One region of the Pseudomonas sp. FP1742 genome, then DNA from elsewhere that is predicted to be linked to it. Evidence: predicted binding sites of a transcription regulator. Region 1 holds the regulator's gene; the other holds the start of a gene.
What was found. Region 1 encodes FliA, which starts transcription of late flagellar genes. Its sites were predicted from a motif close to CTAAAGTTTNNNNNNNNNNNGCCGNTAA; they were not measured.
Positions count from the first base shown of each region.

Region 2: the regulator FliA is predicted to act here: its motif matches at 14,450-14,477, upstream of flgM (flagellar biosynthesis anti-sigma factor FlgM).

Region 1 covers NZ_CP117460.1:1,755,101-1,770,861, forward strand. The annotation lists gene PSH64_RS07865 (hypothetical protein) at 402-1,067, shown strand; gene flhA (flagellar biosynthesis protein FlhA) at 1,326-3,455, shown strand; gene flhF (flagellar biosynthesis protein FlhF) at 3,467-4,795, shown strand; gene fleN (flagellar synthesis regulator FleN) at 4,912-5,742, shown strand; gene fliA (RNA polymerase sigma factor FliA) at 5,739-6,479, shown strand; gene PSH64_RS07890 (chemotaxis response regulator CheY) at 6,647-7,018, shown strand; gene PSH64_RS07895 (protein phosphatase CheZ) at 7,040-7,828, shown strand; gene PSH64_RS07900 (chemotaxis protein CheA) at 7,866-10,118, shown strand; gene PSH64_RS07905 (chemotaxis response regulator protein-glutamate methylesterase) at 10,168-11,298, shown strand; gene PSH64_RS07910 (flagellar motor protein) at 11,298-12,038, shown strand; gene motD (flagellar motor protein MotD) at 12,054-12,947, shown strand; gene PSH64_RS07920 (ParA family protein) at 12,991-13,779, shown strand; gene PSH64_RS07925 (CheW domain-containing protein) at 13,810-14,676, shown strand; gene PSH64_RS07930 (chemotaxis protein CheW) at 14,751-15,236, shown strand; gene PSH64_RS07935 (DUF2802 domain-containing protein) at 15,237-15,629, shown strand.
Region 2 covers NZ_CP117460.1:5,033,498-5,050,176, reverse strand. The annotation lists gene PSH64_RS22895 (VCBS domain-containing protein) at 1-1,701, opposite strand, end outside; gene PSH64_RS22890 (hypothetical protein) at 2,391-2,930, shown strand; gene PSH64_RS22885 (CheR family methyltransferase) at 2,932-7,080, opposite strand; gene PSH64_RS22880 (tetratricopeptide repeat-containing response regulator) at 7,461-9,065, shown strand; gene PSH64_RS22875 (sensor histidine kinase KdpD) at 9,062-9,754, shown strand; gene PSH64_RS22870 (glutamine synthetase family protein) at 9,976-11,217, shown strand; gene PSH64_RS22865 (MFS transporter) at 11,288-12,670, shown strand; gene PSH64_RS22860 (flagellar brake protein) at 12,736-13,482, opposite strand; gene PSH64_RS22855 (flagella synthesis protein FlgN) at 13,571-14,038, opposite strand; gene flgM (flagellar biosynthesis anti-sigma factor FlgM) at 14,087-14,413, opposite strand; gene flgA (flagellar basal body P-ring formation chaperone FlgA) at 14,581-15,342, opposite strand; gene PSH64_RS22840 (chemotaxis protein CheV) at 15,424-16,356, shown strand; gene cheR (protein-glutamate O-methyltransferase CheR) at 16,403-16,679, shown strand, end outside.

The sequences.
Region 1 (15,761 bases):
ACAGGCACTGGGTGGGCTGTCTACTATCAGAAATTACAGATGGGTACTAAAATCCGACAAGCGGCTAGATGTAGGCCAGCCTGTTTAGTCAGGGGGATTGTTTCGAATTTCTGAGCGCGCTTTGTAGGTCAGGGTGGTACCCAGATACGCTCAAGAATGGTCTGCTGATTCTGTCGGATTTATGGCGTGCTTCTTGAGAGATGGATTAGCGGTGTTACCCCGCACTCCGTTTGCCCGGGAGTCCCGCATACCTGTTAGTTTTGACAGTAGACAGTCAGTGCCATCTAGCGCTGTCATACCCATGGGGTTTCACCCAATTTATATCCTTGCTGTGGCGTCTCTGATTGTTTGATACGAGTGTCAAGGATTGGTATCGCATCAGAGTCCTCGAGGAGGCAGTCATGGAAAATCTTGAATATCGGAAACTGCAAGGGATGGAAGTGGAGTTTGTGTCGGGGAGGTTGGAGGAAAATCTTCGCGAACGGGCGATCGGTTACACCGTTACTTTCAATTTGGTTCTGGATTTCACGCATTTTGTGCAGATGGCGAACGTCTACATTCCGGACTATTTGAAAGAGGCAACTAACGCGATTCGGCCCGAATTGGGAGGGCTGGCCTATCATAACAACTACCGTCCGTTTAATAGTGATGCCGGGACGATCGTCAACAACGCAAAGCTTTTCGAACTCTTCACGAATCGTGATTCATACATGGAGGGCTGGATCGGTGGGGAGATGGAAAGGCGATATAGCAAGCCGGAGTTCACAATAGTTGGTGACAAGTTGTCCATCACGGCACGACAGGACTTTCGCTGGGAAGACGAGGGGCGCCAGATCGAGATCAAAGATCTTGGGATTATCCCCTTTCATTGGGCGCTTACCCTGATAGAACAGCTCGAGAAAGAGTCTGAAAAACTGACGCCTGTTTCGAGGGTGACGCTCATGTACACCCAAGAAGAGTCCGTCGTAATCGACGGTGTCGAAATGCTCAAGGGCGTACGTTACATCAATGGCAAAGCATTGAGTTTTGGTCCAATCACTGACAAACAGGTGCTGACCGCGGGCTGACTTATCAAATGCTCTGTTGTTGCGGTTGCCGAGCACGGGAAACTGTGTCCGGCTGCGCAGTCGTCGTAAAACCCTTGCGGGGACTTTCGAGCGCGCGACCCCGGCTCGAACGCAGCCTCGCAGGCTTGGCAGCTGTTACAAAAGCCCAATAAATCCCTCTATTTTCCGCCTCTGCAAAAGTTGGAAGGCTTCTTGCAGTAGCCGCCCTGCGCCTGCTTCAGGCGTCAAAAGTTTGCGTTAAAGGAACGGGGAAAACCGGTGGATCGCTCTCAGTTAATCAGCAATGCCCGCACAAACATTGCCGACCTCAGTCGGGGCAATCTGGGTGTGCCGCTGTTGCTGCTGGTCATGCTGGCCATGATGATGTTGCCGGTGCCGCCGTTCCTGCTGGACGTGTTTTTCACCTTCAACATTGCCTTGTCCATCGTTGTGTTGCTGGTCTGCGTGTACGCCTTGCGGCCACTGGATTTTGCGGTGTTCCCGACCATTCTGCTGGTGGCGACGTTGTTGCGACTGGCGCTGAACGTGGCCTCGACGCGGGTGGTGATGCTCCACGGTCAGGACGGCCATGCCGCCGCCGGCAAGGTGATTCAGGCCTTCGGCGAAGTGGTGATCGGCGGTAACTACGTGGTCGGTATCGTGGTCTTCGCGATTTTGATGATCATCAACTTTGTCGTGGTGACCAAGGGCGCCGGGCGGATTTCCGAGGTGAGCGCGCGTTTCACCCTCGATGCGATGCCGGGCAAACAGATGGCCATCGATGCCGACTTGAACGCCGGCCTGATCGACCAGAACCAGGCAAAACTGCGCCGGATGGAAGTAGCTCAGGAGGCCGAGTTCTACGGTTCCATGGATGGTGCCAGCAAATTCGTGCGCGGTGACGCCATCGCCGGCCTGCTGATTCTGTTCATCAACCTGATCGGTGGCATGGCGGTCGGGATCTTCCAGCACGGCATGAGCTTCGGTGACGCCGGCAAGGTTTACGCGCTGTTGACCATTGGTGACGGTTTGGTGGCGCAATTGCCATCACTGCTGTTGTCGACCGCCGCGGCGATCATGGTGACCCGTGCTTCCGGCTCGGAAGACATGGGCAAGCAGATCGGTCGCCAGATGTTCGCCTCGCCAAAAGCCTTGGCGGTAGCCGCTGGCTTGATGGCGGTGATGGGCCTGGTGCCGGGCATGCCGCATGTCTCCTTTCTGTCCATGGCGGCCCTGGCGGCCGGTGGCGCTTACCTGTTCTGGAAGAAGCAGAACGCCGTCAAGGTTCAGGCCCTGCAAGAGGTCAAGCGTCAGCAGGAGCTGCTGCCGTCGCCGGCCCGAGCTCAGGAAACCAAGGAGCTTGGCTGGGATGACGTGACGCCGATCGACATGATCGGCCTGGAAGTCGGCTACCGCCTGATTCCGCTGGTGGACCGCAACCAGGGTGGTCAGTTGCTGGCGCGGATCAAGGGTGTGCGTAAAAAGCTCTCCCAGGACCTGGGCTTCCTGATGCCGACTGTGCATATCCGTGACAACCTCGACCTCGCACCCAGTGCCTATCGCCTGACCCTGATGGGCGTGATCCTGGCTGAAGCCGAGATTTACCCGGACCGGGAACTGGCGATCAACCCGGGGCAGGTCTACGGCACGCTCAACGGCATTACCGCCAAAGATCCGGCTTTTGGCCTGGAAGCGGTGTGGATCGAAATCAGCCAGCGCGCCCAGGCGCAATCCCTCGGTTACACCGTGGTCGATGCCAGTACGGTCGTGGCAACCCACTTGAACCAGATTCTGTACAAGCATTCCAGCGAGCTGATCGGCCACGAAGAAGTCCAGCAACTCATGCAATTGCTGGCCAAAAGCTCACCGAAGCTGGCTGAAGAACTGGTGCCGGGGGTGGTTTCGCTGTCGCAACTGCTCAAAGTCTTGCAGGCGTTGCTGGCCGAGCAGGTGCCGGTACGGGACATTCGCAGCATCGCCGAAGCCATCGCGAACAACGCTGCCAAGAGTCAAGATACTGCCGCTTTGGTGGCCGCGGTGCGTGTCGGCGTATCCCGTGCAATCGTGCAAAGCATTGTAGGCACTGAGTCGGAGCTGCCTGTGATCACCTTGGAGCCAAGGTTGGAACAAATATTGCTCAATAGTCTTCAGAAGGCAGGACAAGGCTCGGAAGAGGGTGTTCTGCTGGAGCCAAGCATGGCGGAGAAACTGCAACGCTCATTGATCGATGCGGCGCAGCGTCAGGAAATGCAAGGTCAACCGGTGATTCTGCTGGTGGCCGGTCCGGTTCGCGCGATGCTCTCGCGATTCGGTCGGCTGGCAGTCCCGGGCTTGCACGTGTTGGCTTACCAGGAAATTCCTGACAACAAGCAAGTGACCATCGTTGCGACAGTAGGGCCCAACGGCTGAGGTAGTGGTTTATGCAAGTTAAGCGTTTTTTCGCCGCCGATATGCGTCAGGCCATGAAACTGGTTCGTGATGAGCTGGGCGCCGATGCCGCCATCATTGGCAATCGCCGGATCGCCGGTGGTGTCGAGCTGACGGCTGCCCTGGATTACAAATTGTCGGCGCTGGCCCCGCGTGTCCCGAACATGGAACTCGAGGACGAGCTGCGCAAGACCCAGTCGCGGATCGTCACTGCCCAGGCCGAGCTGAGCCTGCGCGGCGATGGCGAGAGCGACAAGACCACCAATCGCCAGTTGTTCGCCGGCCTGCCGTTGACCGCCGCCGAACCGCTGATCGAGCCAACCTACGCCGAACCTCGTCGTGCAGCGCCGGCCCCTGCGCCAGCCTCCGGCGGTGTGGACCCGCGCGCCTTCGATTCGATGCGTTTCGAACTCAATAGCCTGCGTGAACTGATGGAAGTGCAGCTTGGCTCGCTGGCCTGGAATCAGCTGCAAGGCAGCCGTCCGGCTCAGGCCAATCTTTGGCGTCGTCTGCAGCGTATCGGCCTGTCCGGCCCGTTGTCGCGAGATCTGCTGGCGCTGATTACCGACATTGAAGAGCCTCGTCAGGCCTGGCGCATGTTGCTCGCGCACCTGGCGCGGATGATTGCCACCCCGGAAGTCGAGCCGCTGGAAGAGGGTGGTGTCATTGCCATGGTCGGCCCGGCCGGCATGGGCAAGACCACCACACTGGCCAAGCTCGCGGCCCGTTACGTGCTCAAGTACGGCGCGCAGAACATCGCGCTGGTGAGCATGGACAGCTATCGCATTGGTGCTCAGGAACAGCTCAAGACCTTGGGCCGGATCCTCAACGTGTCGGTGACCCACGTCGACCCGGGTCAATCCCTGGTGCAGGCGCTGGAACCATTGCTGCGCAAACGCGTGGTGCTGATCGATACCGCCGGCCTTCAGGCCAGCGATCCGGCCCTGCGCATGCAGCTCGAAAGCCTGGCCGGGCGCGGCATCAAATCAAAAAATTATCTGGTTCTGGCAACCACCAGCCAGAAACAGGTTCTAACTGCCGCTTATCACAGTTACAAACGCTGCGGCCTCGCCGGCTGCATCCTGACTAAACTGGATGAAACGGCAAGTCTTGGCGAGGTGTTGAGCCTGGCTATCAGTCATGAGTTGCCGGTGGCTTACCTGACCGATGGTCCGCGGATCCCGGATGATTTGCATCTGCCGCGCCGTCATCAACTGGTCAGTCGCGCCGTTAGCGTGCAAATGCAGGAAGAACCCAGCGAAGAAGCCATGGCTGACATGTTCGCTGATATTTACCACAGCCCGACCAAGCAGGTTGGCTGAGGTATTAATGAACATTTTTTGTACCTACATCGATGGTCTGCCATGCATTGTTCCGATGGTGAACGCGCAGCCAGTAATGTGGCCTCCGTCTAAGTAAGACAAGGTAAAGAAATAACATGGGCAGCATGCATCCCGTACAGGTGATCGCGGTGACCGGCGGCAAAGGTGGCGTCGGGAAGACTAACGTGTCAGTGAACTTGTCCCTGGCTCTAGCTGAGCTCGGCCGGCGCGTCATGCTGCTGGATGCCGATCTGGGGCTGGCGAACGTCGACGTTCTGTTGGGACTGACACCCAAACGCACACTCGCCGACGTGATCGAAGGCCGCTGTGAGCTGCGCGACGTGCTGTTGCAGGGGCCTGGCGGAATCCGCATTGTCCCGGCCGCGTCCGGCACCCAGAGCATGGTTCATCTGAGCCCGGCCCAGCACGCCGGCCTGATCCAGGCATTCAGTGACATCGGCGACAACCTCGACGTATTGGTGATCGACACCGCCGCGGGCATTGGGGACTCGGTAGTCAGCTTCGTACGCGCCGCGCAGGAAGTCTTGCTGGTGGTATGCGATGAGCCGACCTCGATCACCGACGCCTACGCGCTGATCAAACTGCTTAACCGCGATTACGGCATGAACCGCTTCCGCGTCCTGGCCAACATGGCGCAGAGCCCGCAGGAAGGGCGCAACCTGTTCGCCAAGTTGACCAAGGTCACGGATCGCTTCCTCGACGTCGCCTTACAATACGTCGGTGCGGTGCCTTACGACGAAAGCGTGCGCAAGGCTGTGCAGAAGCAGCGTGCGGTCTACGAAGCCTTTCCGCGTTCCAAGTGCGCCCTGGCGTTCAAGGCCATCGCGCAAAAAGTCGATACCTGGCCACTGCCGGCCAACCCGCGTGGGCACTTGGAGTTTTTCGTCGAGCGCCTCGTGCAACAAACGGCAGGACCTGTGCTATGACAGCCAGCGGTTACAACCTCTACAAGAAGTCGGCACGTGACGCGCAGTACGAGCTGATCGAGCGTTACGCGCCATTGGTCAAACGCATTGCCTACCACTTGCTGGCGCGTCTGCCGGCCAGTGTCCAGGTCGAAGACCTGATCCAGGCCGGGATGATCGGCCTGCTTGAAGTATCAACCAAATACGACGCCAGCAAAGGCGCGAGTTTCGAGACGTACGCGGGCATTCGAATCCGCGGCGCGATGCTCGATGAAGTGCGCAAGGGGGACTGGGCGCCACGTTCGGTCCACCGCAATACCCGCATGGTCAGCGACGCGATTCGCTCGATTGAAGCTAAAACCGGCCGTGACGCTAAAGATCACGAAGTTGCGGCCGAACTCCAATTGAGTCTCGACGATTATTACGGGATTTTGAACGACACCCTGGGCAGCCGGTTATTCAGTTTCGACGATCTGTTGCAGGACGGCGAACACGAAGGGCTGCATGAGGATGGCGCGAGTGCTCATCTCGAGCCGTCACGCGATCTGGAAGATGAACGCTTCCAGGCAGCGCTGGCGGACGCGATTGCCAATTTGCCGGAGCGTGAGCGACTGGTGTTGGCGCTGTACTACGACGAGGAGTTGAATCTCAAGGAAATCGGTGAGGTCCTGGGGGTCAGCGAGTCGCGGGTCAGCCAGTTACACAGCCAGTGCGCGGCCCGTTTGCGGGGGCGTTTGGGGGAGTGGCGAGCGCGCTGAAGGCAGTGTGGGGACACTGCGAATGGAGCCGGTGTGGGGTTGAACTGCACCGGTCTCGATCTGTTGTGCTCCAGACAGTCATTGAGTGCTTTGCCGGATTGATTGAAATGGCGCGTCCAGGTGCTGGGCGCGTTTAAGACTGCTTGGAGGTCGAATTGGACAAGAACATGAAAATCCTCATCGTTGATGACTTCTCAACGATGCGGCGGATCATAAAAAACCTGTTGCGTGACCTTGGGTTCACCAACACGGTCGAGGCTGACGATGGCACCACTGCCATTCCGGTTCTCAACAGCGGGAGCATCGACTTTCTGGTAACGGACTGGAACATGCCGGGCATGACCGGTATCGATCTGCTGCGTCACGTGCGCGCCGATGAAAAGCTCAAGCATCTGCCAGTGCTGATGGTGACCGCCGAAGCCAAGCGCGAGCAAATCATCGAAGCGGCCCAGGCCGGTGTTAACGGCTATGTGGTCAAACCCTTCACAGCCCAGGCGTTGAAAGAAAAAATCGAGAAGATTTTCGAACGCATCGGCTGATGTACTGCGCACGGGGGAGCTATGGAGCATAACGAATCTTCACAGGGCGATTTCGAGTCGACCCTGAAAAAACACGCGGTCGAACTGGTCGAAAGCCTTGAAAAAGGCAGGTTCGGCGACGCTGTGCAACTGATCCATGAGCTCAACCAGACCCGTGACCGCGGCCTGTATCAGGAAGTAGGCAAGCTCACCCGCGAGCTGCATAGCGCGATCGTCAATTTCCAGATTGACCCGCACATGCCGCAAGCCGAGGAAGTGTCTCAGATCACGGATGCCACCGAGCGCCTGTCCTATGTGGTCAAGCTGACCGAGGCCGCGGCCAACCGCACCATGGACCTGGTGGAAAACGCCACGCCGCTGATCAACAGCCTGAGCGACGAAGCTCAGGCGCTGAGCACGGATTGGGGGCGGTTCATGCGTCGCGAAGTCGGGGCTGAAGAGTTCCGCGAACTGGCCCGGCGGGTCGACGGTTTCCTGACACGCAGCAGTGAAGACAACCGCGTCGTGTCGAGCAACCTCAACGACATTTTGCTGGCCCAGGATTACCAGGACCTAACCGGTCAGGTGATCAAGCGTGTGACCCAACTGGTCACCGAAGTTGAAAGCAACCTGCTCAAGCTCGTACTCATGGCCAGCCAGGTAGACCGCTTTGCGGGTATCGAACATGACCGTGAAGCGATGCTGGCTGAAAAAGATCCGCAAAAACATCTCTCTCAGGGTGAAGGTCCGCAGATTCATGCCGATAAAAGAGAAGACGTTGTGTCCGGTCAGGACGATGTGGACGATTTGCTATCCAGTCTTGGATTTTAGTTTTCTGGGTTTTTAGACCTGTAGGAGCACCCCCTTAATGAGCTTCGGCGCCGATGAAGAGATCCTTCAGGATTTCCTGGTTGAGGCCGGCGAGATTCTAGAGCAACTGTCCGAGCAACTGGTCGAGCTGGAAAGCCGACCTGATGATGCGGACTTGCTCAATGCAATTTTTCGCGGTTTTCACACTGTAAAAGGGGGCGCCGGCTTCCTCCAGCTCAATGAGCTGGTGGAGTGCTGTCACATCGCCGAGAACGTGTTCGACATCCTGCGCAAGGGTGAGCGGCGCGTCGACTCGGAACTGATGGACGTGGTTCTCGAAGCGCTGGACGCGGTGAACAGCATGTTCAGCGAAGTCCGCGAACGCAGCCCGATCACGGCTGCCACGCCTGAATTGCTCGCGGCGCTGGCCCGTCTGGCCGAGCCGCAAATGGCTGATGAAGCTGCACCTGTCGCTGACGTGGTGCAAGAGCCTGCCGCCGAAAGTGAATCCGGTGACATCACCGATAACGAATTCGAACAGTTGCTGGACTCGCTGAACGCCGTCAAGGCTCAGGCCGAGGCGCCCGCCGTTGTTCCAGTGCCGGCGCCGACTGGCGATGCGGCAGCCAGCGACGAAATCACCGACGCCGAGTTCGAGTCGTTGCTCGATCAATTGCACGGCAAAGGCCAGTTCGCCCCCGATGCCGTGGCCGCCGCGCCTACCGCACCGGCGGCCCCGAAAGCGGCCGGCGACAGCTCCGACATCACCGACGACGAGTTCGAAGCACTGCTCGACCAGTTGCACGGCAAAGGCACCTTTGCGGTCGATGCTCTGGAATCGGCCATTGCTTCGGTTCCGACCCCGGCTGCGCCAACCGCCGCTGCGGCCGGCAGCGATCTGATCTCCGATCACGAGTTCGAATCGCTGCTCGACGAATTGCACGGCAAGGGCAAGTTCACTGAAGTGGGCACCGGTTCTGCCGCTTCTTCGGTAGCGGCCCCGGTTGCCAAGGCTGCGGCGCCAGCGCCCGTGGCCAAAGCGCCCGAGCCAAAAGCCGAAGCGCCGAAGCCTGCCGCCGCTGCTGCACCGGCGCCTGCTCGCGCCCCGGCCGCACCACCCGCGGAAAAACCGGCCAGTGAAGCCGAGACCACCGTGCGGGTCGATACCGCGCGTCTGGACGAAATCATGAACATGGTCGGCGAGTTGGTACTGGTGCGTAACCGCCTGGTCCGGCTGGGCCTCAACAGCGGCGACGAAGCCATGTCCAAGGCCGTGTCGAACCTCGACGTGGTCACGGCCGACCTGCAAACCGCGGTCATGAAGACCCGGATGCAGCCGATCAAGAAAGTCTTCGGGCGCTTCCCGCGCCTGGTTCGCGACCTGGCTCGCCAGCTCAAGAAAGAGATCAACCTGGAGCTGGTCGGCGAAGAAACCGACCTCGACAAGAACCTCGTCGAGGCTTTGGCCGACCCGTTGGTCCACTTGGTGCGCAACTCGGTCGACCACGGTATCGAAGAGCCGGCTGATCGCGAAGCGATGGGCAAGCCTCGCAGCGGCAAGGTGATTCTGTCCGCTGAACAGGAAGGCGACCACATCCTGCTGTCCATCTCCGATGACGGCAAGGGCATGGACGCTGATGTCCTGCGCGGTATCGCCGTGAAAAAAGGTTTGATGGACAAGGATGCGGCGGACCGTCTCAGCGAGTCCGATTGCTTCAACCTGATCTTCGCGCCGGGCTTCTCGACCAAGACCGAGATCTCCGACGTGTCCGGTCGTGGCGTGGGCATGGACGTGGTGAAGACCAAGATCGCCCAGCTCAACGGCACCATCAATATCTACTCGACCAAGGGCAAGGGCTCGAAGATCGTCATCAAGGTCCCGTTGACCCTGGCGATCATGCCGACGCTGATGGTCATGCTCGGCAACCAGGCGTTCGCGTTCCCGCTGGTGAACGTCAACGAGATCTTCCACCTCGACCTGTCGCGCACCAACGTGGTGGACGGCCAGGAAGTGGTGATCGTGCGGGACAAGGCGCTGCCCTTGTTCTACCTCAAGCGCTGGCTGGTCAGCTCCGCCGCTCACGAAGAGCAGCGCGAAGGCCATGTGGTGATCCTTTCGGTGGGCACTCAGCGAATCGGCTTCGTCGTCGATCAGTTGGTGGGCCAGGAAGAAGTGGTCATCAAGCCATTGGGCAAAATGCTCCAGGGAACCCCGGGCATGTCCGGCGCCACCATCACCGGTGACGGCCGCATTGCACTGATTCTCGATGTTCCGAGCATGCTCAAGCGTTACGCCGCACGGCGTATTTGATTCTGGGGGAGCGGGGCGCCAGAGCCTCGCCCCGTCTAACGGAGTGTTTATGGCAGTCAAAGTCCTGGTGGTGGACGATTCGGGGTTTTTCCGCCGCCGCGTCTCGGAAATTCTTGCAGCGGATTCAAATATCCAGGTCGTCGGTACGGCGACCAACGGAAAAGAGGCGATCGATCAGGCCCTGGCCCTCAAGCCAGACGTGATCACCATGGACTACGAGATGCCGATGATGGATGGCATCACGGCGGTGCGGCACATCATGCAGCGCTGCCCGACCCCGGTGTTGATGTTCTCTTCGCTGACCCACGAAGGCGCCCGGGTCACCCTCGATGCGCTGGACGCCGGCGCGGTGGACTTCCTGCCGAAGAATTTCGAAGACATCTCCCGTAACCCGGAGAAGGTCAAGCAACTGCTGTGCGAGAAGATTCTCAGCATCTCGCGCAGTAACCGTCGTGTCAGCGCCTACACTCCACCGGCACCGGTTGCTGCGCCAGCCCCGACGCCTGCACCTTCGAGCGTTGGCAGCTACGGCAGCAGCGCGCCTGCGCGTCCGGCACCGGCACCGATTGCGGCGCGCCCCCATGCAGCAGCTCCGTCATCTCCTGCGCCGAAACGCAAAGCCTACAAACTGGTCGCCATCGGCACCTCCACCGGTGGCCCGGTTGCACTGCAACGGGTCCTGACCCAGTTGCCTGCCAACTTCCCGGCACCGATCGTGTTGATCCAGCACATGCCGGCAGCCTTCACCAAGGCCTTCGCCGAGCGCCTGGACAAGCTGTGCCGCATCAGCGTCAAGGAAGCCGAGGATGGCGACATCCTGCGTCCGGGCCTGGCGCTGCTGGCACCGGGTGGCAAGCAGATGATGATCGACGGCCGTGGCGCGGTGAAAATCCTGCCGGGCGACGAGCGTCTGAACTACAAGCCGTGCGTGGACATCACCTTCGGTTCGGCGGCCAAATCCTACGGCGACAAAGTTCTGGCGGTGGTGCTGACCGGCATGGGCGCTGACGGTCGCGAAGGCGCGCGTCTGCTCAAGCAGGGCGGCAGTGCGATCTGGGCGCAGGATGAAGCCAGCTGCGTGATCTACGGCATGCCGATGGCCATCGTCAAAGCCGAGCTCGCGGACGCGGTGTACAGCCTCGACGACATCGGTCGGCATCTGGTTGAGGCTTGCATCTGATGGATGTACTCAGCCTTATCGGGATCATCATGGCGTTTGTCGCCATTATCGGCGGCAACTACCTTGAAGGCGGTCACCTCGGCGCTCTGGCCAACGGCCCGGCGGCGCTGATCGTACTCGGTGGCACCATCGGTGCCGCGCTGCTGCAATCGCCGATGAGTGCCTTCAAGCGTGCCATGCAGATTCTCGCCTGGATCCTGTTCCCGCCTCGCGTGGACCTGGCCGGTGGCATCGATCGCGTGGTCAACTGGAGTTTGACCGCCCGCAAGGAAGGTTTGCTCGGCCTGGAAGGGGTGGCCGACGCCGAACCCGACAGTTACTCGCGTAAAGGCCTGCAACTGCTGGTGGACGGCGCGGAACCGGAAGCGATCCGCAGCATTCTGGAAGTGGATTTCTACACCCAGGAAAGCCGCGATATCGAAGCCGCCAAAGTCTTTGAAAGCATGGGCGGCTACGCGCCGACCATCGGTATCATCGGTGCGGTGATGGGCCTGATCCACGTCATGGGCAACCTGGCCGATCCATCGCAACTGGGCAGCGGCATCGCCGTCGCCTTCGTCGCCACCATTTACGGCGTGGCCAGTGCCAACCTGGTGCTGCTGCCGATTGCCGCCAAGCTCAAGTCCATCGCGTTGCGACAGTCGCGCTATCGCGAAATGTTGCTGGAAGGGATCCTGTCGATCGCCGAAGGTGAAAACCCTCGCTCTATTGAGTTGAAGCTTCAGGGCTTTATGGATTGATGGGAGACATGGACCATGGCACGTCGCAGGCAACCTGAAGAACATGTGAACCATGAACGTTGGCTCGTTTCCTACGCCGACTTCATCACTTTGCTGTTCGCGTTCTTCGTGGTGATGTACTCGATCTCGTCGATCAACGAAGGCAAGTACAAGGTCATCTCCGAGGCGTTGATCGGGGTGTTTACCGACTCCGATCGCGCCCTCAAGCCGATTCCCATCGGTGAAGAGCGACCGCAGACCGTGACCCCGGCCAAGCCATTGGTCAAGGACAGCGAACAGATCGACGCCGGTATCGCCCAGGCCGCCAACGATCCGCTCAAAAGCATTGCCGATGACATCAGCGCGGCGTTCGGCGACTTGATCAGCTCCAATCAGATGACCGTGCGCGGCAATGAGTTGTGGGTCGAGATCGAACTCAATTCCAGCCTGTTGTTCGGCAGCGGCGACGCCATGCCCAGCGACATCGCGTTCAACATCATCGACAAGGTCGCCGCGATCCTCCGGCCATTCGACAACCCGATCCACGTCGAAGGCTTCACCGATGATCAACCGATCCGTACCGCGCAATACCCGACCAACTGGGAACTGTCCTCGGCCCGTTCGGCAAGCATCGTGCGGATGCTGGCGATGCAGGGTGTGAACCCTGGTCGTCTGGCATCGGTGGGATACGGCGAGTTCCAGCCGGTGGCCAACAACGCCACCGCCGAAGGTCGCGCGCGTAACCGTCGGGTGGTGCTGGTGGTGTCACGCAATCTCGATGTACGTCGCAGTCTCACCGGTACCGGAACGGCCCATGCACAACCGGATGCCGCATTGAAGCGGGCTGGCACACAAACTGCACCTACCCCGGTCAAGTCGCCGGGACGCGAGAGTGCCGTCAATTCTCCGTCACCCGCATTAATACGTTGAGCTATTTCTCGGTCGACGTTTTCGACCGGGAGGAACAATCCGAATGAGAGTCTGGGCAGTTGCCAATCAAAAGGGTGGTGTCGGTAAAACCACTTCCTCCATCGCTTTAGCCGGGTTGCTGGCAGAGGCGGGCAAGCGCGTGGTCGTGGTCGATCTCGATCCCCACGGCTCCATGACCAGCTACTTCGGTTACGACCCCGACAGCCTGGAACACAGCAGCTACGACCTGTTCCTGCACAAGGGCAGCGTGCCGCAAGGCTTGCCCGGTCAGTTGCTGATGCCCACCAGCGACGAACGCATTTCCCTGTTGCCGTCGAGCACCGCGCTGGCCACCCTTGAGCGCCAGTCGCCGGGCCAGAGTGGTTTGGGCCTGGTGATCGCCAAGAGCCTGGCGCAACTTTGGCAGGATTTCGATTACGCCGTGATCGACAGCCCGCCATTGCTCGGCGTGCTGATGGTCAATGCCTTGGCGGCCAGCCAGCAGTTGGTGATTCCGGTGCAGACCGAGCACCTGGCGGTCAAAGGTCTGGAACGCATGGTCAACACCTTGGCAATGATCAACCGCTCACGCAAACAGGCGCTGCCGTTCAACATCGTGCCGACCCTGTTCGACCGCCGCACCCAGGCTTCTCTCGGCACCCTGCGCGTGCTGCGCGACAAGTACCCGGAAGAAATCTGGCAAGGCTACATCCCGATCGACACCCGCCTGCGCGACGCGAGTCGGGCGGGGCTGACGCCTTCGCAATTCGACGGCAAGAGCCGTGGCGTTCTCGCCTACCGCGCACTGCTCAAGCATCTGCTCGCCCAGCAACTTGTTCCGCAGGTGGCTTGAGATGAGCCCGATTCCTACGATGGTATTCGCATGACCCGGCCGGTGAAGATCACCTCGCGCCCGCAATTGGCCCTTCAGTCTTATCTGGATGGCTTGCTGCAGGACGCGACCGAAGAGCTGATGCCTGAAGTCGAGGCGCTGCCCGAGGTTGTCGAGGCTGAAGCTGCCCTGGACGAGTTCCAGGCGGCGGTGCTCGAAGAGCAGGCGCGCGATGCGCAGAAGCCGGCAGTGGTCGCGGCCCCCGTTGTTGCGCCAGTGGTGAAGGCACCGGTGGCTGTGATCGAAGCACCGGCACCGATTCTGGCGCCTGTCTCGACCATTGCACCGCTGCTGCAAGCGTTGGTGCCGCCGGTGGTGGAAGTTCATCTGCCGCCGAGCAACACACCGCCGCCGGTGGAAACCGACGGTCGTCCGGCCTGGGCGGCCGAGCCGTTCGAATGCCTGTTGTTCGATGTCGCCGGGTTGACCCTGGCGGTGCCGCTGGTGTGCCTGGGCTCGATTTACTCTTTGGCCGGTCACGAGCTGACGCCGTTGTTCGGTCAGCCGGAATGGTTCCTGGGGATCCTGCCGAGCCAGGCCGGTAACCTGAAAGTGCTGGATACCGCTCGCTGGGTCATGCCGGACCGCTACCGCGATGATTTCCGCCAGGGCCTGCAATACGTGATTTCGGTTCAGGGCTATGAGTGGGGGCTGGCGGTGCATCAGGTCAGCCGCTCGTTGCGCCTGGACCCGAATGAAATCAAATGGAGAAGTCACCGGGGTCAGCGGCCATGGCTTGCCGGCACGGTGATTGAACACATGTGCGCCTTGCTCGATGTCGCCGAACTGGCCGAATTGATCGCCAGCGGCGGGGCGAAGCACATGGGCGGCAGTAAGCCGAGCCACAAACCGACATAAAAAACACGCATCGGCCTTCAAGTGCCGGTGCACTGAACACACACCGCCAGGGCGGTTTTTCGAGGGGTCTGGGTATGAATGACAAGGCGACGGCGGCAAAAGGTTCCGAAGATCCGATCCTGCAATGGGTCACCTTCAAACTGGACAATGAAACCTACGGCATCAACGTGATGCGCGTACAGGAAGTCCTGCGCTACACCGAAATCGCTCCGGTGCCGGGTGCCCCGAGCTACGTGCTGGGCATCATCAACCTGCGCGGCAACGTGGTCACCGTGATCGACACCCGCCAGCGTTTCGGCCTCGGTACGGTCGATGTCAGCGACAACACCCGTATCGTCATCATCGAAGCCGACAAGCAAGTGGTCGGGATCATGGTCGACAGCGTGGCTGAAGTGGTTTATCTGCGTCAGTCGGAAATCGAGACCGCGCCGAACGTCGGTAACGAAGAATCCGCCAAGTTCATTCAAGGCGTGTGCAACAAGAACAACGAATTGCTGATCCTGGTCGAGCTGGACAAGATGATGAGCGAAGAAGAATGGTCGGAACTGGAGAGTATCTGATTGATTCTTGAGGTGGCTGTCATTGTCCTGTTCCTTTTGTGGGCAGGCACGCTGGCGATGTTCCTGGCGTACATCCGCGCTCAAAGGCAGATCGCCGCACAACAGGCCCAGGGCGATGCGCTGCGTGATCAGCGCATCAAGGACCTGGCCAAGCGCGTCGACGACTACCAGAACGGCAACGTGCGCATGGGTGAAGACCTCCACGAACTGCGCGCGGTGGTCGGGCCGTTGCCGGACAAACTGGCGCAGCTGGAGCAGCGTGATCCGTCGAGCCTTTCATTCGCCCAGGCCGCGCGTCTGGTGGGGATGGGGGCCAGCGTCGATGAACTGACTCAGTCTTGCGGGTTGACCCAGGCTGAGGCGGAGTTGATGAGCAAGTTGCACAGAAACTGATTTGTGCAATTGCGTTGAGATCGCTATTCGCGAGCAAGTCCGCTCCCACAGTGGATCGGTGGTGGACACAAAATGCTTGAACACCACCAACCCTCTGTGGGAGCGGGCTTGCTCGCGAAGGCGTCCTCGAAA
Region 2 (16,679 bases), 3.3 Mb from region 1:
GGTGGCCGCGTGATCGATGTCGCTTGAGCTGAACTGGCCACTGACGCTGAGGTTGGTGTCCTCCTGCACCGCACCCACATCATTACCCGACGCGAAACTGAGCACCGGCGCATCGTTGCTACCAGTAATGGTGATGGTCACGGTCTGCGTCGCCGAAACAGCGTTAGCCGCGCCGCTGTTGTCGGTGGCGACCACGGTGTACGAGAAGGTGACGGTTTCACCCGCGCCGAGGAAATCGAGGTTCTGGCTGGTGCTGTAATCCCAGCTGTTTTGATCGACCGAAAAACCGGCGACCAGTGCCGAAGCCACGCCCGCATCGAGCGTGCCGCTGCTCCAGGCGATGTTGCCGTTGGAGGTGTGCGACACAGTCACCACGTCGATGTTGTCCACGTCGGCAAAGCTCAGTGCGCCGCTGTCGCTCAGTGTGGCCGCGCCGTTGCCTTCGCTCATGGCGCCGGTGACGTCGGCAATCGTCAGCGTCGGCCGGTCGTTGGTGCCGGTGATAGTAATGGTCACGGTCTGTACCGTGCCGTCACCGATCGCCACGTTATAAGTCTGGGTGAGGGTCTGGCCTTCGCCCAGGAACTGCACGGCGGCGTTGTCTACCGCGAAGTGCCAGCCCAGCGAGCCACTGCCCGTACCGGTGCTGTCATTCAATGGATCTGTAGTGAAACTGCCCAGGTAGCCGGAAGCACCCGGCGTGACGGTGACACTGTGGGTATCGATCAGGTCGGCGTCGGTGAAGGTGATGCTGCCGTTGGCTGCGTAATCGCCGCTGTCTTCCTTGGCATCGCCGGCCTGTGCGCCGCTGGTGATCTGCACCTGGTCGTTGGTGCCGGTGATGGTGATGGTCACATTTTGCGTGGTCGACGAACCATGCCCATCACTGACAGTGACCACATAGGTTTCGGTAGCCGTCTGACCCTGGGCCAGGTACTGGGCTGCCGCATTGTTCACGGTGTAGGTCCAGTTAACGGTGCCGTTGGCCGCATTGGCTGCTTCAGCCACAGAGGCAAGGGCGAAGTTGCCCAGTGCTGTGGCATTGCCGCCCGAAGCCACGAATGAGGCGGTATGCGTGTCGCTCAGATCGACATCGCTAAATGCAATCGTGCCCGTCGTGCTTAGCGAATCGGTTGTGCTCGGCGTCGTGGGCGCATCTTCGGTCACCGTGCCAGCCTGCACGCCGATGTTCATCGTCACGCTGTCATTCATACCGGCAAATTGCACCTGCGCAGTGGCCCAGCTGAGCGTGCCATTACCGAGACGAATCGCATACGTAAAGCTGTCCGCCAGGGACGCTCCGGCAGCAAGCGACTGAAGCTGCGCCTTGAAAGCAGTCGACAATGTAGCGGCGTCGTAGCCGACCTTGCCATCCGAGGTAATCCAGATCTTTGCCCCATTGAGGCTGGTGTCGGTGCTCGTTGCCTCGATTCTGCTCGTGTCCTGGACCAGCAGATCGGCCGGGGCATAAACCTTGGTGGCAGTAGACAGACTGGTCGCGTTATCAACTGACCAGAGCGTCTTTGCGCTACCGCCCAGGTCATTGGACATGACGTCCAGGTACACGACTCCCAGCAGGTCTTCAGTGATGGTCGAGCTGCTGGTGCCAATGACGCCTGTAGTGAAAATGTCGTCCTGCGCCTGCGGTGTATTGGAAAACGAGGTAACGGTGCCGTCGCTGGTCGTTGTGGTGGTAGCCATGTCTTTCTCCCGAGAATGTTTTTTTTATTGGAATTGCCAGGGACTGCTGACAGGACGAAGTCCCGTGCTTGTGCCGCTCAGGGTGTTCAGGAGCGGTGCGGGGTGGCTACCGGACATCGTCGACCGTCTGGGCTTGACGGGACAGGTGCTGCCGGCAGAGAGGCGCTGGTATTGCGGGGGTGAAGAAACTCGCCGTACTTGAGGAGTGAATCGCAGGAGCGGTCGGGCGAACGTGGGCCCAAGCCTGAGGCTGCGCTGCGCATGGCGCGCAGTATCCTGAGAGCGCCCATAGTGAAGGGACTCCTGAAGTAATGGCTGGATGAGGCCGTATTTTGGTGCAGCACTGACTCAGGGATACGGCCTTTCCTGATATCAGTTTGATAGGTGTTTAGTTGTGGGGTCAGGCTTTGTAAAGGTGTTAAGCGAAGGTAACAGTGCAATGTGCCAATATTCCGACAAGTGGATGTTTTGGTGTCAATAATATGTCGATTTGTTTTTGGCGAAGGGGGCGCAGGCAGTCAATGCGAGGGCGCCTGAAACGAGCTGAAACCCTTATGGGGCATGGTCTGGCTGCGGTATACCAGTGCTGGGGCCCTCAAATTACAGCGACTGTTCACCCCCCCGACGACTTACGTGGAAAGTCCATCATGGGTGTGCCTTACTTCTGACTCCATTCAAGGAGCCAAGTAATGCGACACAGAGGCGCGCAATTCTGGTTATGGACCGACCCCCGTTTGCCTCACCGCACCCATGAAGAAGTGCTCAGTGACGGGACGCAAGTGGAAGTGCGGGCACGGCTGAGTCATGAGGGGAGCACCCAGGTGTTCATCGGTGTTTACGATAACCACGGGATCATGCTGTGTGAGGAGTTTCACGACAGGGACCGGGATGAGCCTTACTGCGTGGCGTTGAAGTGGGGAGCTCTACGAGCAGGGGAGATTGTGGCAGGCACTCAGGCGTTCGTTGCACCTCACCGGGCGCAACTGACGCTGGGTACGGTCATCACCGATGAGTCGGTACTGGCGCTGCGACGGATGGAAATGAGCGAACGTGAGCGTTTCAAGCTCAGTTGCGATGATGCGTGGTCGGAATACCTGGCCGCCAAAGCAGCCATGCTGAACCTCATGCGTGCGCCCAACGTCGATCCAAAAGTCTGGGCAGACCACAAAGAGCGACTGAAACAGGCGATTGACCGGCGCGTCTGTGTGCAACGCGCTTATCTACGCTGAGCTATTGAGAACCTGGTACTTGGGGCTGGCGCAGGGTTTGGATGGTTGCGATCAGGTCATCGTAGGACACCGGTTTTCCAATGTGCTGGTTAAACCCCGATTGGCGGGCCTTCTGAATATCGCTGTTGGCGCCATATCCCGTCAGGGCAATGGCCGGCACATTCTTGACATGCGGCAACTGACGTAATGCTTGGATCAGTTCATGGCCGTTCATGACCGGCATGCCCAAGTCCGAAATGATCAGGTCGAAGTGGTTGTTTGTGGCCGCATCCAGAGCGTCCTGCGGACGATCAAAGGCAACGACTTCGGCGTCTTCCATTTCCAGCAGCATTTTCAGGGTTTCCAGGACCTCGACAGAGTCGTCGACCAGCAAAATCGTCAAGCCGCTCAGTCTTCCTGATGCCTCGTCGATTGGGGTTTCGGCTTGGCTTTCGCCTTCGGCATTGGCCAGCGGCAAGTAGACACTGAAGGTACAACCAGCCCCGACGCCGGGTGAACTCACCTCAACCGTGCCATGTTGCGCCTCGGTCAATTGGCGCACCAGTGACAAACCGATGCCCAGCCCTTCGCGCTGGTGGTTGGTGTGCTGTGTTTCAGCCTGGCCAAACAGGTCGAATACGTGTTCGAGGTTCTCGGCCGCGATGCCGGTGCCATTATCCTTGACGTCCAGCCGCGCCATGTTTCCGGCCAGGCTGGCGATCAATTGCACGCGGCCGTCGGGCGGGGTGAATTTCAGTGCGTTATTCACCAGGTTCCAGATGATCTGCTCCAGGCGCGTCGGATCGGCGCGCACCATCAACGGCTCCGAAGGCACATGCAGCTCGACGGAGGTGCTGTGCTGGTCGTTGAGGACGACGGTGTAAATATCGCGCAGCACACTGGCCAGATCCACGGCGATCGGTTTGAGCTTGAGCTTGCCGGTGCGCACGCGGGCGACATCCAGCAGGTCGTCGATGATCCGCGCCTGGCTGCTGACAGCATCGCAGATGGTGTTGACGGCTTTGGCGGCCGGCGCCACCGACTTGGTCACAGGCAAGCGCCGCAACAGTTCGGCGTTGAGCTGGATCAGGTTCAGAGGATGCTTGAGTTCGTGGGACATGACCGCGAAGAACTCATCCTTGAGGTAATTGGTGTTCAGCGTCTCGGCCAGTTGTTGGCTTTGTTCCTCATGCTGGCGTTTGTGACCGGTCAGGTCCCGGGCGATTTTCACGTAGCCGCGAAGGTTGTCACCGCTGAGCAAGGTCACCTCACCGCTGCAATAGAAGCGGCTGCCGTCCTTGCGCAGGTGCCAGCGTTCATCTTCGGTACGGCCATGGGTGCGAGCCCCCAGCAGTTCGGTTTCAGGTACGCCGGAGGCGCGGTCTTCGGCGGAAAAAATGAAGTCGTAGTAAGCGCCTTCGGCCTCGGCCTTGCTGTAGCCGAAGATCAGTTCGGCGCCTTTGTTCCAGGTGGTGATCACGCCTTGTTCATCAAGGGTGATGATCGCGTAGTCGCGGGTGCTTTCAGCCACCAGGCGCATGCGTTCTTCGCCCAGGCGCAGTTCTTCTTCGGCCTCGCGGCGTTTGGTGATGTCAATGAACGTCAGCACGGTGCCGTCGATACGGTCTTCACTGGAGCGATAGGGCAGCAGGCGGGCGATGTACCAGTGCTTGTCGGTGCTGCTGACTTCACGTTCGATCATGTTCAATGATTCGAACACCGATGCCGCGTCACTCGCCAGGTCGTCGTAGTGCAGGCGATGGGTGATGTCGAGCAGGGAGCGACCGGTGTCCATCGGCAACATGCTGAAAATATCGGTGGCGCGTGGGGTGAACCACTTGATCCGCATGCTGCGGTCGACAAACACCGTGGCAATGTCGGTGGAGGCGATCAGGTTGGTCAGGTAGTCGTTGATCTTGTCGGTTTCTTCGACTTTGGTTTTCAGCTCGTAGTTGACCGTCAGCAACTCTTCGTTGATCGATTGCAGCTCTTCCTTGCTGGTTTCCAGCTCTTCGGTGGCCGAGCGCAGTTCTTCGTTGATCGCCTGCATTTCTTCGTTGGAAGCTTTCAGTTCCTCACTGGAAATTTCCGATTGTTCAATGGTGTCCTGCAAGTGCAGTTTGGTGCGTTGCAGTTCACGTTCCAGGTTGGACAATACCTGGCTCTCGGTTTGCAACAGGGGCGTGGTCGTCGCTTGCGAAGGATCGACTTCGACGTCCTCGAAAATCACCAGAATGAACTCACCGTCCGACTCTTCATCCTTGTAAGGCTGCACCTCCAGGCTGACCTTGTAACGCCGCTCCTCGAGTTTGATCGGCACCTCGCGGGACTTCACCGCCAGGCCGCTCTGCTGGGCCTGGAACAGCGTGGTGCGGATTTCCAGGCGCAGCTCCGGCAGGATCAGCGTCAGCAGGTTACGTGACAGCTCACCGCCCACATGCCGCAGGAAACGCCCGGCACTTTCGCTCATGTGCAGGATATCGGCATTGGTATCGATGATCATGCTCGGCGGGCCGGAGCGTTCGAGGGCGCGCTGGTGGATGTCGGCGAACGACAGTTTGCGCTGCACGGCGTGCTGCGGTGCCTGATGGGAAATATTGGAGCGCACATAACCACCGCGCGGCACGGTCGGCGTGCGTCGACTGTTGGCGGTGCCGGTCTTGGCGCGGAAGATCCGGTTGCGCTTGTCCACCGGCGTGAACAGTTCATGGCAAGCGTCTGCGCTTTCGGAGGAACCGAGGAACAGAAAACCGCCGGGGCGCAAGGCGAAGTGGAACATCTGCAGGATTTCGCGCTGTACTTCGCGATCCAGATAGATCAACAGGTTCCGGCACACGATCAGGTCGATTTGCGAGAAGGGTGGATCGGACAGCAGGCTGTGCTTGGCGAACAGCACCTTCTCGCGGATTTCCTTGCGAATCCGATAGTGCTCATCTTCCTTGATGAAGTAGTGCCGCAGCCGCGTCGGCGGCACATCCGTGACGATGGCTTGCGGGTACAGACCGGCCCGGCCGAAGCTGATGGCGCGCTCGTCGATGTCGGTGGCGAAAACTTGCAGTGAGGCCTTGCTGGCTTCCTGTTGCAGCTGATCGCTGACCAGCATCGCCAGGCTATAGGCTTCTTCGCCGGTGGAGCAACCAGCCGACCAGACCCGGATTTCTTCTTTTTCAGGCTGCGCCGAAACCGCGGCGCTGACCAGTTGCGGAATGACATCCCGCTCCAGCGCTTCGAAGGCTTCGCGATCACGGAAAAAGTTGGTCACGCCGATCAGCATGTCCCCCAGCAGCGACTTGGTTTCTTCGGGATTGCTTAGCAGGTAGCGGTAATAAGCTCCCAGGTCTGGCTGGGCCGTGACCTGCATCCGGCGTTCGATCCGCCGCAATACTGTCGCGCGTTTATAGTGCTTGAAGTCATGACCGGTGCCGGTGCGCAACAGGATCAGGATGTCGTGCAGCATTTGTTCGGCGAGTGCTGCATCGCGCTCGGACACCGAGGCGAAGGATTGCAGTTCCGGATCGTTGGCGGCAGGCAAGCTGATTTCCCGGGAGTTGTGCCACAGGTCCAGTAGCTTTTGCGGCATTTCTACTACGGGCAACACCAGATCGACCATGCCGGTCTCGATGGCCGCTCGGGGCATACCGTCGAACTCGGCGTCCTCCGGTACCTGGGCCAGGGTAATGCCGCCCTGTTCCTTGATGCGCGACAAGCCGACCGCGCCGTCGGAACCACTGCCCGAGAGCACCAGGCAGAAGGCGCGCTCGCGGTGCACCTGCGCCAAGTCGCGGAAGAACAGGTCGATCGAGGCATGGCGTCCCAGTTGTGGGTCGTTTTCAACAACCTCAAGGTTATTGCCATTCATCAGCAGTCGCCGCGCCGGCGGGATGACATAGACCCGGTTTTTCTCGATCGGTACGGTTTCGGTGACCTGCAGAACCGGCATCCGGGTCGATTCCTGGATGATCTTGTCTGCGACGCTTTGGTGGTCGGGCGACAAGTGCAAAATGATCACAAACGCCATGCCGTTGTCTTGAGGCATGTTCTCGAAAAACAGCTTGATGGATTGCAGCCCGCCTGCCGACGCGCCGATGCCCACTACCGGAAAGTCCAGGGTGCTGGGGTTCAAGGCCTTTCGCTCGGGAGCCATGGCCGAGTGCTTGGGGGGGGTGGTCATTTCCAGGCCTTTACCGGCGATTTAGAACGTATTGAGTTCAAGCAGACAATAATTAGCGCATTTCAATAAATCAGAATAATCCCGTTTTTCAATAACTCCTTCAAATATTTAGCGCGTCTATGTGCAGCCGTATGATCTTTTGGCAGTAAAAGGAACGATTGCACTCCCGCTGCTTCAAGGGAACGCGACTACTGGCCGATAACGCGACAAGCCGTTGTGATTTCATCGCTGGCGGCCGGTAAAGCTCATCACGCGATTGTGCGAAATTGCTTGATAGCCAATGGCCTCTCGCTATCATCTGCGCGCCTGAAAGGCCGCGAAGCTGAACTCGCAGCCATTGCCTTTAGGTTGTTCTTCCTTAAATTGCCTGGAAATCTTCGATGCTGTCGTATCACCAAAAAAGCTTTTTGATCGTCGATGATTTCTCGGATTTCCGCAGTTCCGTCAGGTCCATGCTGCGGGAGCTGGGCGTCAAGGACGTCGACACCGCCGATACCGGTGAGCAGGCGCTGCGCATGTGCTCGCAGAAGTCCTACGATTTCATCCTGCAGGATTTCCACCTGGGCGATGGCAAGAAAAACGGTCAGCAGGTACTCGAAGACCTGATGATCGAGAAGCTGATCAGCCATGAAAGTGTGTTTGTCATGGTCACCGCCGAAACCAGCCAGGCCATGGTGCTTAGTGCACTGGAGCATGAGCCCGATGCTTACCTCACCAAACCGTTCAACCGTTCCGGCCTGGCCCAGCGCCTGGAGCGACTGGAACAGCGCAAGACCTTGCTCAAACCGATCCTGCAAGCGCTTGACCGGGGTAAACCGGTTGAAGTGCTCAATGCCTGCATCGCCCTGTGCAAACAAGACATTCGTTATTCGCCGCTGTGCCTGCGCTACCGCGCCGATGCGTTGCGCGACCTGAACCAGAACGAAGCGCTGGAGCGTCTTTACGACAGCATCATTGCCGATCGGCCGTTGCCCTGGGCGTTTGCCGGATTGGGCCAGTTGCTGTTCAAACGCGGGCAGGTCAGCCAGGCCAAGGGCGTTTACGAAAAAGCCCTGAAAGTCTTCCCGATGATGCCGGCCCTCTACGACGGCATGGCCGATGTGCTGGTCGCCGAAGGCGACACCAAAGCGGCGCAGAAAGTATTGGAAGAGGCTATTCGCCTGTCGCCGCTGGCGGTGCGTCGGCAAGCATTGCTGGGCAAGCTGGCGATGGCCAACGAAGATTTCGACACCGCCTCCAAAGCCTATCGCCAGGCCGTGAACCAGGGCGCGCAGTCACGTTTCAAGGACGCGGAAAGCAACCTCGGCCTGGCCCATGCCTTGATCAGCAAAGGCGCGGAAAAGGGCCTGGACACGCGGACCCGCCTGGAAATCAACACCACGCTGAGTGCGGTGGCGAAGGAAAATCCTTCCGACCCCGGCCTGCAGATTCGGGCGCGCCTGATGAAGGCCACCAGCTTGCTGCTCAACGATGCCGAAACCGCCGAGAAGCTCACCGAGCAGGCGCTGATGCGCCTCGATGGCATGGAGCAGTTCATGAGCGCCGAAGCGGCATTGCTGGTGGCCAAGCAGCTGCAAATGCTGGGGCAGGCGAGTGCCGGCGCTTCGATGCTGAAAAACTGTGCGGAGATCTACGGCGACGACCCGACCGTGATGAAGGGCATTGCCAAGCTGACCGACGACCCGACCATCCTCAACTCGGGCAATGCGGCCGCCGATCTCAACCGCCAGGGCGTGCGGGTGTACAAGACCGGCAATCTGGTGGAAGCCCGGGAAGTTTTCCGCAAAGCCCTGGCGCTGCAACCGAAGAACATCAGTATTGCCCTGAACATGGCGCAGTCGCTGCTGCATGGCACCGACACCAGCGTCCCGTCGGCCGAGCTGGAAGAGTGCCGGGCCTGCCTGAAAACGGTCGGCCTGATGCCCGATACCGACGCGCGTTATCCGCGCTACCAGAAACTGAAAATCAAGGCGTTCGGCGAATGATCGACAGCGAACCGTCACTCGACTTCTCCACGGTGATTGCCTCCACCGTGCACGACATGAAGAACTCCCTGGCGATGCTGATGCAGGCCCACAGTCAATGGCTGGCGCGCTTGCCTGATCCCGAGCGGCATACCCCGGAGCAGGGCGTGATCGACTTCGAGTTCGCCCATCTCAATGGCATGCTGGTGCAGTTGTTGGGGCTGTACAAACTCGGCGTCAACCAGATGCCGTTGCAGCCGGCTTACCATGAACTGGATGACTTCATCGAGGCGCAACTGGCGGCTCACCAGGAAGTGTTCGCCAGCCGCGGCATTATCGCGACCTATGAAGTGGATCCGTTGAGCCCGCTGGGTTTTTTCGACCGTGAACTGATTGCCTCGGTGCTCGCCAATTGCATCAACAACGCCATCCGTTACGCTCGCCACGCCTTGTTGATCAGCGTCAGCGATGAAGCCGGGCAACTGGTGCTGACCATCAATGACGATGGCGAGGGTTATCCGGCCGAGATGATCGAGCGTCAGGCCGATTACGTGCAGGGCATCAACCACAGCAGCGGCAGTACCGGCCTGGGCTTGTACTTTGCCGGGCGGATCGCCGCGTTACATCAACGCAATGGCGTCGGTGGGCGCACCGAAATCAGTAACGGTGGCCCATTGGGTGGTGGTGTGTTCAGCCTGTATCTCCCCTGAGCGACACGATCCCCACAGGATTGCGCCTTTTTGTTTGACGCTGCTTGATATTCCGAACAGCCGGAGCCTATTTTGTACGGGTCGCCGTTCGCGGCTCGTACAACAACAAGGATTGCGTCATGACAACCGATGGCCATCGTTCACTCGCGCAGCGATTGACGGGCATTGATGAGATTGAATGTGTTACGCCGGACCTCAATGGCGTACCCCGCGGCAAGGTGATGACCGCCGAAGGATTTCTTGAAGGGCGGCGTTTGCAGATGGCGCGGGGAGTGCTGCTGCAATGCATCATGGGCGGTTATCCGCCGGCGCGTTTTTATGGCAGCGATGATGGCGACCTGGCGCTGGTGCCGGATCCCGCGCAGATCCACCGCTTGCCCTGGAGCTCGCAACCTCGGGCGCTGGCTATATGCGATGCGCAGGAGCTGACGGGCGAGAGCTCGCTCCTGTCGACCCGCGGCCAGCTCAAGGCGGTGATCGCTCGATACGCTGCCCTCGGTCTGGCGCCCGTTGTGGCGACCGAGCTGGAATTCTTTGTGTTCGCGCCCAACCCTGACCCGACGCAACCCTTCCAGCCGCCGGTCGGCCTGGACGGTCGCCGCGAGGACGGTCATTCAGCGTTCAGCATCAGCTCCAATAACGGCCTGCGTCCGTTCTTCAATGAAGTCTATGAATGCATGTCGGCGCTGGGTTTGCCGCGCGATACCTTCATGCATGAGATGGGCGTCAGCCAATTCGAAATCAACCTGCTGCACGGCGACCCGCTGCTGCTGGCCGACCAGACCTTGCTGTTCAAGCATCTGCTCAAGGAAGTGGCGCTCAAGCATGGCCTGACCGTGGTCTGCATGGCCAAGCCGTTGGCTCACACGCCAGGCAGTTCGATGCATATCCACCAGAGCATCGTCGAGATCGGCACCGGGCGTAACGTGTTCAGCGACAAGGCCGGCGAGCCGACGGCGACCTTCCGTCATTTCATCGGCGGTCAGCAGGCCGGCCTGGCGGATTTCACCGCGCTGTTCGCGCCGAATGTGAACTCCTATCAGCGCCTGTGCCATCCTTACGCATCGCCCAATAATGCCTGCTGGTCCCACGACAACCGCGCGGCCGGATTGCGCATTCCGGCCAGTTCCCCGGTTGCTCGTCGGGTCGAAAACCGCTTGCCGGGGGCCGATGCCAATCCGTATCTGGCGATCGCCGCGAGCCTGGCGGCGGGGTTGTATGGCATCGAAAACAAACTGGAGCCGAGCGAGGCAATCCAGGGTGAATTCGTGGTGCCGGATAATCTTGCGTTGCCGTGTACCTTGCATGCCGCTCTTGAACGTCTGAAACGTAGCCAATTGGCGAAGGAACTGTTCGGCAAGGAGTTCATCGAAGGCTACATCGCTTCGAAGACCATGGAGTTGACCAGCTTCCTCGATGAAATTACTCCCTGGGAACGGCGTGTTCTAGCAGCCCAGGCCTGACGATCTGTCGCCATCGGGCTATCGTTGTCGATAGCCCGATACTCACTGCAAGGAGCCGCTCGGAACGCCGATGCGCCAAATCCTGAAATCCTTTCGAGGACTTTATTTCGCCTCGCTGATGATGTTGATCGGCTCGGGCCTGTTGAGTACCTACCTTGCCCTGCGCCTGGCGGCCGATAAAGTCGACAGCCTGTGGGTCGGCGCGTTGATGGCGGCCAACTATTTCGGCCTGGTGCTGGGTGGCAAGATCGGCCATCGGCTGATTGCCCGGGTCGGGCATATTCGAGCTTATTCAGCCTGTGCCGGGATCGTCGGCGCGGCGGTGCTGGGCCATGGCCTGGTGGACTGGCTGCCCGCGTGGTTGTTCCTGCGGGTGATCGTCGGCCTGGGCATGATGTGCCAGTACATGGTGATCGAAAGCTGGCTCAACGAGCAGGCAGAAGCCAAGCAGCGTGGCGTGGTGTTCAGCGGCTACATGATCGCCTCGTACCTGGGGCTGGTGCTGGGTCAGCTGATTCTGGTCATGCACCCGGGACTGGGGCTGGAACTGTTGATGCTGGTCGCGCTGTGCTTCGCCCTGTGTCTGGTGCCGGTGGCCCTGACCCGGCGGATTCACCCGGCGCCTCTGCACCCGGCACCGATGGAGCCACGGTTCTTCATCAAGCGCGTGCCGCAGTCACTGAGCACGGTATTGGGGTCGGGGTTGATCGTCGGTTCGTTCTACGGTCTGGCGCCGCTGTATGCCTCGCAGCAAGGGTTGTCCACGGAACAGGTCGGCCTGTTCATGGGGAGCTGCATTTTTGCGGGGCTGGTGGTGCAGTGGCCGTTGGGTTGGCTGTCCGACCGTTATGACCGGGCACTGTTGATCCGCAGTTTTGCGTTCACCCTGGCACTGGCGGCGTTGCCGCTGGCGATCATGCAGCAGGTGCCGCTGGAGGTGCTGTTCATCGCCGGATTCCTCTGCTCGTTGGTGCAGTTCTGTCTGTACCCGTTGGCGGTAGCGTTCTCCAACGACCACGTCGAGGGTGATCGCCGGGTGTCGCTGACGGCGATGCTGCTGGTGACCTACGGCGTCGGCGCGAGTATCGGACCGCTGGTGGCCGGGGTGTTGATGAAGTTGTTCGGCAGCCAGATGCTCTATGCCTTTTTCAGCTTCTTCGCGCTAGTGCTGGTGTGGCGAATCCGTCCGAAAGCGGTCACCAACCTGCATCAGGTGGACGATGCTCCGCTGCATCACGTGGCCATGCCGGACAGCATGTCGAGTTCGCCACTGGTGGCGTGCCTTGACCCGCGAGTCGATGAGCAAGTGGTGCAGGATCAGATGCAGAACCCGGTCAACCCGGAGCCTGATGTCGATCCGGATGCCGAGCCCGAACCAGAACCTGAAACAGTTTCGGAATCAGAAGACCCGGACGCAGGTCGCGAGCAAAGTTTTACCGAAGCGCGGCCTTGATCCAGGCATAAAAAAAACGGGCAGTCACCGCAAGGGGCTGCCCGTTTTTTTATTGGCGGGGCGTATCAGAAGTCGTCTTTGTCGAAGCGCCGGGCTTCGCGTTGCAGCTGATAGACGAACCGCTCGACCTGCCGTTGCACCAGGCCGCTCATGTTGTGAAAGCGCACGCCGGCGAAGGTGGTGTTGATCTTTTCTTCAAAGTGCAGGTAACGCAACTCGACCGGTGCCGTCATGCTGCCGAAGGGCAGGGCGGCGATGAAACGGTCGTAGACCTGGCCTAATTGCAGCCTGGCGGTGATGTCACCGTCGAAGCGCAATTTGCAGCCAGTGGCGGAGATGTCCAGCAGTTTGCCACCAATAGGCGACTTGAGTTTGTCACCCCCCAGCTCGACATTAACCAGTTGTGCCAGCTTCAACGCAGCCCGGAAAGCATTGCGGCGCTGGTGGTAAACCACCTCATCGGGCAGCGAGCCACGGTAGCAGCGACCATCACCGGATTCGTCGATAGTCAGCGGGCCGTTGCTTTCCCACGCGATGCGCACGCCATCGTGGAAACCTTCGACCTTGAACGGTTCACCGGCCAGCAGAAAGCGTTCGCCGTCGCGGGGGATCATTTCGTCCAGGGCGATCATGTTGCTGTTACGATCGACATCCACCAGATAACTCTGGAAGCGCTGGCTGCGCTCGTGGAACGTGATGATCAGCGGGTCATGGCTGTCTTGCAGCTGACGCAGGTTGCCGGAGATTTCCAGGGGCGTGGTGAGCACCTTGGGTGGCTGCGGAGCATCTTCCGCGTTTAAGGCATTGAACACGGGGTATCAATCTCCAGACAAATATGACTACTAGCCAGCATTCTGCCAGCATGTTTCGCGTCTTGATAGAGCGTGCTCATTGAAAGGCTCAAGCCTGACTGAGCGGGCGTGGCTTGGCGAGCTTGGAGGTTGATCCGCGGGCATCGTAGAGCGCTGGCGGCTCACCGCCGGTGAGGATTTTCAGCTGGTTGGCCGTGGCGGCCTGCTGCACCAGAATCGACTGGCCATTGTTGGTATTGGTGCTCTGGCACTGGGCCAGGAGGTCGGTCAGCACGTCGCTCTGTGCCAGCAAATGTTCACCAATGCTCGACTGGCTGGCGAGTTGCTCCAGGCCCTGGCGATTGGTCGGCAGATTGAGGCTGACGAGGATTTCACTGCGTTTGCGGCCATGCTGTTCGAGCAGAATGATCAATGCCTGTTTACGCGCCAGAATCTCTTCAAGCAGTGGCATGTCGCGACCGTGCAAGGCGAGGGACTCGGTTTGCAGCAGTTCCAGCAGTTGTTGCGCCGGGGCAAAGTCGTCGATGATCAGTTGCAGTAAATGAGTGTCGTGCATGGCTGGCCTTGGGTTTTAAGCGTCCAAAAGCCTGGCGCGGGCCGTGGCCTAGCGCTGGGCTTCGAAGTTGAGCAGTTTGCTGGCTACACGGTTGCTGTCGACCTTATAGCTGCCATCGGCAATCGCTGCTTTCAACTCGGCCACGCGGGCTTTGTCGACGGCAGGCTGATCGCGCAGCTTGTCAGTGACCTTCTGCAACTGTTGAGCCTCATTGCTGAGGTGTACCGATTCCCCGCTTTTGGTGGTACTGGCCTGTTCGGCCGGGGTATTCAGCGGCGCGGATTGGCCGGCTTCGGCGGTTTCCTTCGCAGCGCTGGTACGTGTACTGCCCGTAAGTGACGAGGAGCTGTTTAAACGACTGAAATCGATGACCATGACAAAAAACCTCTGGGTATTTGGACGCTTGCCATGTTTTCGGCTATTTCCCAAAAAACTTTAGGCCCATTTATCAATGAGCTTGCATGCGCCAGCGCATGTCCTGCATGCGGCACAGTTTAGGCAACCGCCAGACGGCGCGCCATCACTTCACAAACACAGAGCCCTTACATGGCTACTTCCACCTGGCCGGGCGCGGTGACTTGCGCCTTGATGACCCGCTGGGAGTTAAGGTTTTTGACGCGAATCTGTTCGCTCAGGCCACCGTTGGACAACGCTTCACCCGGCATGCGCACACTGAGCGTACCACTGCGGGCGGTAATCACCACCTGGTCGCCCTTGCGAACCACTTCCGCCTGTTCGAGATGCACCAGCGTAATGATCTGATCGGCGACCATTGGTCGGGTAAGTTTTTGCCCGATCGCCTGATCGACAGAAGTCAGAAAACCCTGGTTTATCAGGCTGACATCGCGCTCGCGCAGGGTTACGTCCTGAGGTTCGATAATCCCTGTGCGCTTGAGCGGACGAGTGGTCGTCACGATGTCGCGAAACAGCTTCACTTGAGCGGGCACGAAGACGGTCCAGGGTGCGGCGCCCTCGCAGCGAACCTTGACCGTGACCCGGCCCAGAGGCCTTGCCGGGCTCTCGAGGGTGGCAGTCAATTCCTTGTCGCACATAGGCATGCGCAGGCGCGGATCGAGCTGATTGACCTGGATTTCGTAGCGACCTTGCGTTTGACTGCTGGCCAGATAGTCCTCTACGGTGAATTCAAGAAAGCCCTGGGTGACGCCGATAAGCATGTCAGGCAAGGTAACCGTATCAGCAAGGGCAGGGCTGCCAGCGTTGAACAGGCAAACGGCCGACATCGCACAGAGCAATCTGCGGCAGGTTGATGTCAGGCGTCGGAAAAATGTCGGTTCTGTGTTCATAAGAGTTAAAAAGCAAGCGCCGTGCCGTTTCGTGATGAATGTGCGTCGCAACACACTTAGCGTTGGTGTAGGAGTCTTGGCATGGCTGGTGTAATGGATTCGGTGAACCAGCGCACGCAACTGGTAGGGCAGAATCGCCTTGAGCTGTTGTTGTTCCGTCTCGACGGCCAGCAGCTGTATGGGATCAACGTGTTCAAGGTTCGTGAGGTGCTGCAATGCCCCAAGCTGACTCTGATGCCCAAGTCCAGTCCTGTCGTGTGCGGCGTGGCGAATATTCGGGGGGCAACCATTCCGATTCTGGATCTGGCGATGGCGACCGGTTCCGGTCGGTTGCTGGACCAGAGCAATCCCTTCGTGATCATCACGGAGTACAACACCAAGACCCAGGGTTTCCTGGTTCGGTCGGTGGAGCGCATCGTCAACATGAACTGGGAGGAGATTCATCCGCCACCCAAGGGCACGGGGCGCGATCACTACCTGACGGCTGTGACTCGGGTCGACAACCAGTTAGTCGAAATCATCGACGTCGAGAAGGTGCTGGCGGAAGTGGCGCCGACGCCGGAAGCGATTTCGGTGGGCGTGGTGGATGTCGAGACTCAGCACAAGGCATTGTCCTTGCGGGTGCTGACGGTCGATGACTCGTCGGTGGCGCGCAAGCAGGTGACCCGTTGCCTGCAGACGGTCGGTGTCGAAGTGGTGGCGTTGAACGACGGTCGGCAAGCGCTGGATTACCTGCGCAAACTGGCCGACGAGGGCAAGAAGCCGGAGGAAGAGTTCCTGATGATGATCTCCGACATCGAGATGCCGGAGATGGACGGGTACACCCTGACGGCCGAGATCCGCGCCGATCCGCGCATGCAAAAGCTCCATATCATCCTGCATACTTCGTTGTCGGGAGTGTTCAATCAGGCGATGGTCAAGAAGGTCGGTGCCGATGACTTCCTGGCCAAGTTCCGTCCTGATGACCTGGCATCCCGGGTAGTCGACCGGATCAAAGCAGCAGATAACAGCTAGAGGCCTTCTGCCCCTGGCGGTCAACACGATTTAAGAGGCGGTATCTTTGTCTACGGGTAATTTGGATTTCGAACAGTTCCGGGTATTCCTGGAAAAAGCCTGTGGCATTTTGCTCGGTGAAAACAAGCAATATCTGGTCTCGAGCCGTCTCAACAAACTGATGGAACAGCAGGGCATCAAATCGCTGGGCGAGCTGGTTCAGCGCATCCAGACCCAGCCGCGCAGCGGTTTGCGCGAGATGGTGGTGGATGCCATGACCACCAACGAAACCCTGTGGTTTCGTGACACCTATCCGTTTGAAGTCTTGAAGAACAAGGTATTGC